Linked DNA regions of Reyranella humidisoli. The protein of the gene in region 1 binds, or shares a complex with, the protein of each later gene. Links are inferred from orthologs where the notes say so. Each region holds a gene or a part of one and is shown on either strand. Other genes may lie near its edges. The genes, in order: hisH and hisF.

Evidence for each region.
Region 2: the proteins of hisH (region 1) and hisF are in contact, whole or in part, in a crystal structure (PDB 6RU0), measured with the Thermotoga maritima proteins. The link is inferred for Reyranella humidisoli from one-to-one orthologs. Residues at the interface, in WP_004080484.1 of Thermotoga maritima: Asn15, Arg18, Arg22, Arg117, Leu118, Pro119, His120, Met121, Gly122, Trp123, Asn124, Asn134, Gly135, Tyr136, Tyr138, Val140, Tyr158, Glu180, Lys181, Ser182, Ser183, Lys184, Ile185; in WP_004080486.1 of Thermotoga maritima: Met1, Leu2, Ala3, Arg5, Ser40, Glu41, Asp45, Glu46, Ala70, Glu71, Ile73, Asp74, Ile75, Pro76, Phe77, Asp98, Lys99, Ser122, Gln123, Glu161, Thr195, Leu196, Asn247, Arg249, Glu251.

What each region holds. Positions count from the first base shown.
Region 1 is NZ_JAHOPB010000001.1:1,537,894-1,541,054, forward strand. Bases 273-3,119 are described here. They hold hisH (imidazole glycerol phosphate synthase subunit HisH), read right to left. Parts: upstream 2,094-3,119; coding sequence 1,452-2,093; downstream 273-1,451. Other genes in these bases: KQ910_RS07520 (bestrophin-like domain), read right to left, coding at 273-906; KQ910_RS07525 (four-helix bundle copper-binding protein), read right to left, coding at 982-1,392; hisB (imidazoleglycerol-phosphate dehydratase HisB), read right to left, coding at 2,104-2,733; KQ910_RS07540 (DMT family transporter), read right to left, coding at 2,742-3,119. Outside these bases: leuD (3-isopropylmalate dehydratase small subunit), read left to right, coding at 1-84; more of KQ910_RS07520, read right to left, coding at 85-272; more of KQ910_RS07540, read right to left, coding at 3,120-3,161. UniProt on the Escherichia coli protein: IGPS catalyzes the conversion of PRFAR and glutamine to IGP, AICAR and glutamate. The HisH subunit catalyzes the hydrolysis of glutamine to glutamate and ammonia as part of the synthesis of IGP and AICAR.
Region 2 is NZ_JAHOPB010000001.1:1,116,937-1,120,192, reverse strand. Bases 222-3,163 are described here. They hold hisF (imidazole glycerol phosphate synthase subunit HisF), read right to left. Parts: upstream 2,109-3,163; coding sequence 1,335-2,108; downstream 222-1,334. Other genes in these bases: KQ910_RS05440 (glutathione S-transferase family protein), read right to left, coding at 2,899-3,163; hisA (1-(5-phosphoribosyl)-5-[(5-phosphoribosylamino)methylideneamino]imidazole-4-carboxamide isomerase), read right to left, coding at 2,116-2,844; KQ910_RS05455 (phosphoribosyl-ATP diphosphatase), read right to left, coding at 869-1,246; KQ910_RS05460 (hypothetical protein), read left to right, coding at 222-803. Also shown: more of KQ910_RS05460, read left to right, coding at 1-221; more of KQ910_RS05440, read right to left, coding at 3,164-3,256.

The DNA.
Region 1 (3,161 bases):
GACGAGGTTACCCTGACGCTGGGCTACGACAAGGACATCAAGGCCTTCGAGGCCAGGCAGCGCCAGGAGATGAGCTGGCTGTAACTACTTCGCCGGCCCGAAGCCCTGCAATGTCCAGACGAGCGGTGCGGGGTCGATGCGGACCTCGCCGGTCTGCGGCCGGTCGATGTCAATGATCAGCACGATGGCGAGGGTCCAGACCGCGAGCAGCACCACCGATAGCAGGAGCTGGCGGCTGCCGACGAGGCCGAACCCGTAGCCCACCGCCCCGACCGCGAAGATCGAGACGGTCAGGAGGAGCCGTAATATGTAGGCCGGCACATGGGCGTTCAGATTGCGCCTGTTCGTCAGCGACAGGTCGATCATCTCGTTGAGTGACGTGAGCAAGAGGCCCGAGATCGGCGTCGGCGAGCGTTCGGCCACGGTGCGGGCGAGGGCCCATATCTCGGACTGGAGGTTGTTCGTGCGCTGCAGCAGCTCCTCGGGCGGCGAGGGGTTCGAACCGGTCACTACCGCGATGCGGACTTCGGTGTACTCGCGCAAGAGCTTTTGCAGCGCCGCACCCTCTGCGCCCGTCCCGACGCTGGCGCGCAGCCAGACGGTGCCGATCGCATTGGCCTCGGCCAGGACCGAATCGCGGCGCTGCTGGTAGCGGTCCGAAGCCATCGACAGCGAAACGCCCAGCAGGAACGCCAACAGACCCATCATGCCGGCCGTCGCGAAATTGACCGACGATTTCTCGCCTTCGGTGGGGACATGACGACTGGCGGCGAGCCGCCCGAACCGGACGCCGATCTCAAGGGAGGCCAGCAGGATCAGCAGGACGAGGAGGCCGGCGAGGTGAAGGTTGCCGCTGGAAAGCCTGCCGAGGAAGGCGAACAACGTGTCGAAGGGGCCGAGGGACATGCAGGCGAAGGATCGGCGATCAGTCCTCGCGGAACAAGGTCGATCTCGCCGGATCCGTCGCCATCCGCTCTTTGACTAGGGTCCCGCCGCGCCCAGCGATATCGCGGCGTCCCGGCAGGCCGTCTCGCATGCCCGGCAGGCCTTGGCGCACAGGCAGCAGTGGTCGTGCTCGTCGACATGCAGGTCGCATTCGGCGGCGCAGGCTTCGCAGAGTCCGGCACAGGTTTCGGCCATGCTTCGCAGCAGGACTGAATTGGAGGCGGTGACACGCGCCAGCGCCGGACCTGTGGTGGCGCAGGCCTCCGCGCAATCCAGCGCCAGCCGGATGCAGCGGGAGAGGCTGACCGCGGCATCGTCGAGGCTCACATCGGCACAGGAAACGCAGGCCTCGGCACAGGCATGGCAGGCCTCGATGGCGCGCGCGAGGGGCGCGCTGAGGGACCCGCGGGCCGGCGGGAAGCGGGACGGCCTCGGATGCGCGTGCATGGCGTCTCCTCTGTTCATGAACAGCGGAGAAACGCGCGCGAAGCCGGTTGGTTACGGGATCAGGGTTTCCAGCGCAGGAAGTTGGCGATCAGCCGCAGGCCGGTGGCCTGGCTCTTCTCCGGATGGAACTGCGTGCCCGCGAGATTATCGCGGCCGACGATGGCCGTGACCGGTCCGCCATAGTCGGTCAGTCCCAGCACCGTTTCGGGCTTGCTGGCCGCAAGCTGGAAGGAATGGACGAAATAGGCATGGTCGTGCGGGTGGATCCCGTCGAGCAACGCGTGCGCCTTGAGGTCCGACAGCTCGTTCCAGCCCATGTGCGGAATCTTGAGATGATCCTTGCCCGGTTCTATGCGCACCACGTCGCCGGCGATCCAGTCGAGCCCGGCATGGATGCCGTATTCGACGCCGCGGGTGGCCATGAGCTGCATGCCCACGCAGATGCCGAGGAAAGGCTTGCCGCGCTCGATCACTTCGCGCTGCAACGTGTCGACCATGCCCGGCACGCCATAGAGGCCGGCGCGGCAGTCGGCGAAGGCGCCGACGCCCGGCAGCACGATGCGGTCGGCGGCGGCGACCTCGGCCGGTGACGACGTCACCAGCACGCGCGGGTCCGTGCCCGCCTCGCGCGCGGCGCGCTCGAAGGCCTTGGCGGCAGAGCGCAGGTTGCCGGAGCCGTAGTCGACGATTGCGACGGTCATGTCGGGGTGCCTAGAGCACGCCCTTGGTGCTGGGCACCGCCGTCGTCTGCCGCGGGTCGATCTCGACCGCGACGCGCAGCGCCCGGGCGATGCCCTTGAAGCAGCTCTCGACGATGTGGTGGTTGTTCTCGCCGTAGTGGTTCCACACGTGCAGCGTCAGGCCGCCCAGCTGGGCGAAGGCCTGGAACCATTCCTTGAACAGCTCGGTGTCCATCGTGCCAAGCTTTGGCTTGGTGAATTCGACCTTCCAGATCAGGTACGGCCGGTTCGACGCATCGAGCGCCACCTCGGTCAGCGTCTCGTCCATCGGGATGGTGGCGCTGCCGTAGCGGCGGATGCCCTTGCGGTCGCCCAGCGCCTTGGACAGGCACTCGCCCAGCACGATGCCGGCATCTTCCGTCGTGTGATGATAGTCGATGTGCAGGTCGCCCTCGGCGCGCAGCGTGATGTCGATCAGGCTGTGGCGGGAGAGCTGCTCGAGCATGTGGTCGAGGAAGCCGATGCCGGTCTTGATGTCGTAGACGCCGGTGCCGTCGAGGTTGATGGCGGCGGCGATGCGGGTTTCCTTGGTCGCCCGCTCCACGGTCGCGCGTCGTCCGCCGGCGCCGGGTGTGGTCAAGGGAGTGGTGGTCGTGGCCATGGGGAGGTTCATACAGGAACGCGGGCGGCACGGTCGAGCGCGACACGCGTCAGAATGACGCCGGCCAGCACGATCAGCCCGCCCAGCACCCGGGCGGTGGTGAGCGGATCGCCGAAGAAGGCCGCCGAGAGACCGACCCCGGCCACCGGGATCAGGTACATGTAGACCATGACCCGGCTGACCCCGAGCCGCTCCAGCCCGGCGGTGAGGCCAAGGAAGGCGACGCCCACCGGGAAGATGGCAGTGTAGAGCCAGAAGCCCAGCAGCCTGTCGTCGAGCCGTCCGAACTCGCTCAAGGAATCGAAAGCGAGCGAGATCGGCACCAGTACGAGCGAGCCGAGCAGGGTCGTCCAGGCCATGACCGGAAGCGCGCCCAGCCGCTGATTGTATGGCGCGCAGCGCTCAACATAGAGCGCCCAGGCGAAAGC
Region 2 (3,256 bases), 420 kb from region 1 along the record:
CGGTGATCGCCGGGCTGCGGCGCGAGCTGAGCGCCGCCCAGTCCGAGGTGCGCGTGCTGCGGCGGCGGCTGGGTGCGACGGTGATGCCGGGCGGGGCGCCGTCCGCGCCGGGCCTGCTGAATGAGCTGCGCGAGGCGGCGCCGCGCAAGGTCGATGCGCCTGCCACCGTCGCCGTGAAGCTCGGCCGCCGCTTCGATCTGTGGCGCTCGCCGGTCGCGATCGGCGTCGTCATGGTGGTGCTGACGGCCTTCGCGATCGATGCCGCCGTCGGCCTCTACCAGGCGCGGTCGCTGCGCGAAGCCCGCCAGGCGCGGCTGCTGCTCGAGAACGCCGCGATGCGCTCGCTCTATGTCGAGCTGAAAGGCATCGCCTACGAACCCGACGGCAAGTCGTACCGCATGACGCTGTCGTTGCAGAACGTCAGCCCGAACGGTCCGCTCTACGTCATGCTGAACGCGGTCTCCGTCTTTGTTCAGTCGGGCATGGTCTGGCAGCAGGTCCCGTCACGTCCGGCGCCCGGCGTGAGCTGGGGCGTCGTGAAGGTGGTGGACGGCTACACTTATGACGTCGTGTTCACGCCCGACGTCGCCAACTGGGCCGAACTGATTCCGGGCTACATGCATGTCCGCATCCAGTCGGACCTGCTGGTGAGCGAGAAGGCGCAGCCCGGCAACGACGTCGTGGAGCGCCGCACGCCCTATTATGTCTACCTGAAGCCGCACGGCGCCAACGACGAGGACATCAAGGCGCGCAGCAAGTCGACCCGCACGCCGCCGCTCTTCATCCCGATGCCGCCGCACTGAGCGGGCGTCCGCCAAGGAGTCCGCCGGTCGTTCTGCCAGGTCCTTCGCTTCACTCAGGACGACAATTATGAACGCTTCCGGCTGGCCTTCTCGGCGATGCCGGACAGGCCTTCGCGGCGGGCCAGTTCGTCCCAGACCGCCTTCGGCTTCACGCCGACGGCGGCCCATAGCGTGAGCAGGTGGTAGAGCATGTCGGCGCTTTCGGCGACGAGCTTGGGCTTGTCGCCACGGATGCCCTCGATCAGCGCCTCGACGGCTTCCTCGCCCAGTTTCTTGGCGATCTGCTGGCGGCCTCGGCTGAACAGGCGCGCGGTGTAGGACGTTTCGGGATCGGCGCCCTTGCGGCTGTCGATCACGAGATACAGGCGATCGAGCGTATGTTCGTCGATCGTGACGATGCCGGGCTTGCTTCGAGCCTTCCTGGCTTTTTTCTTCTTCGCCATCCGCGGGGAACTCCGGCGCCCAGGGGGACGGGCGATAGAAACTTCACTACGCCTCTTCGACGGGCGCCGTGCTGATTCTACGCCAAAATCATGTCGCGCGCGAGATTTGTCGCACCGGCACGCCGGCTTGCGCGAGATGTTCCTTCGCCTGCGAGATGGTGAATTCGCCGAAGTGGAAGATCGATGCGGCGAGAACGGCCGAGGCACCGCCCTTCGTCACGCCGTCGACCAGATGATCGAGCGTGCCGACTCCGCCAGATGCGACGACCGGCACCGGCACCGCATCCGACACGGCCCGGGTCAGTTCGAGATCGAAACCCGACTTGGTGCCGTCCCGATCCATCGAGGTGAGCAGGATCTCGCCCGCGCCCGACTCCGCCATGCGGCACGCCCACTCGATCGCATCGAGGCCGGTGCCCTTGCGGCCGCCATGGGTGAAGACTTCCCACTTGCCGGGCGCGGTGCTGCGCGCGTCGATCGCCACGACGATGCACTGGTCGCCGTACTTCCGGGCGGCTTCGCGCACGAATTCCGGCCGCGCCACCGCCGCGGAGTTGATCGAGACCTTGTCGGCGCCGGCCAGCAGCAGCCGGCGGATGTCTTCGACCTGGCGCACGCCACCGCCCACGGTCAGCGGCATGAAGCACTGCTCCGCCGTGCGACCGACGACGTCGAGGATGGTGTCGCGGTTCTCGTGGCTGGCCGTGATGTCGAGGAAGGTGAGCTCGTCGGCGCCGGCGGCGTCGTAGATGCGCGCCTGCTCCACGGGATCGCCGGCATCGCGCAGGCCCACGAACTGCACGCCCTTCACGACGCGGCCATCCTTCACGTCGAGGCAGGGGATGATGCGGACCTTGAGCATGGCGCCGCTACTCGCCCTTCAGCACGCGGATCGCGTCGGGCACCGTCACGCGACCGTCATAGAGCGCGCGGCCGACGATGGCGCCGACGATGCCGAACTCCTCGGTGGGCTTCAGTTCGCGCAGATCGTCGAGCGAGCTGACGCCGCCCGAGGCGATGACCGGCGTGGTGAGATGTTGCGCCAGCGTGACCGTGGCATCGACGTTGACGCCGCCCATCGCGCCGTCGCGGTCGATGTCGGTGTAGATGATGGCCGAGACTCCGGCATCCTCGAAGCGCAGGGCGAGATCGAGCGCCCGCACCGTGCTCTGCTTGGTCCAGCCGTCGACTGCGACGATGCCCTCGCGGGCGTCGATGCCGACCGCGATCTGGCCGGGCCACTGCTTGCAGGCGGCTTTCACGAGGCCCGGCTCCTTGACTGCGATGGTGCCCAGGATCACCCGCTTCACGCCCGCCTCGAACCACTGCGCGATGCTCTCGATGGTGCGGATGCCGCCGCCGAGCTGGGTCGGCACCTCGACGTCCTTCAGGATGCTCTCGACCGCCGCGCGGTTGACCGGATGGCCCTCGACCGCACCGTTCAGGTCGACCAGATGCAGCCACTCGCAGCCGGCATTGGCAAAGGCCTTGGCCTGGGCGGCCGGGCTGTCGTTGAACACGGTGGCACGCTGCATGTCGCCGCGGAGAAGGCGCACGCACTTGCCGTCCTTGAGGTCGATCGCGGGGAAAAGGATCATGGCGGCGGGGGTTTAGCGCGGGGGGGCCCGGGGCGCCACCCCGATCGGTCGCCGTCAGCTTCGGCTTATGCCGATGATCCCCCCGATCAGGCGGCCGAGGTGAAACTTCGTCCAGATGTCCGCAGCGGAAAAGCTGGGACGCGCCTGCATGGCTGCCCAATAGCGCGCGAGCGCCGGCCGCTTCGGGATCTCCTGCCCGAGACCGGCGAATTCCATCCGTCCCAGAAACACGGTCCAGACGACATCGGCGACGCCGTAGGCGGGCGGTACCAGGACCCCGCGGCCGTCGCCCAGCGTCTGCTCGAGCCGGTCCATGAAGCCGATGGCTTCGGCGCGGCGTCGCTCCGATAGCTTCACGACGGCGTCCGGCTCGAAGGTGGCGATGCGCCGGGCGAAGACTTCGGCGCGCGCC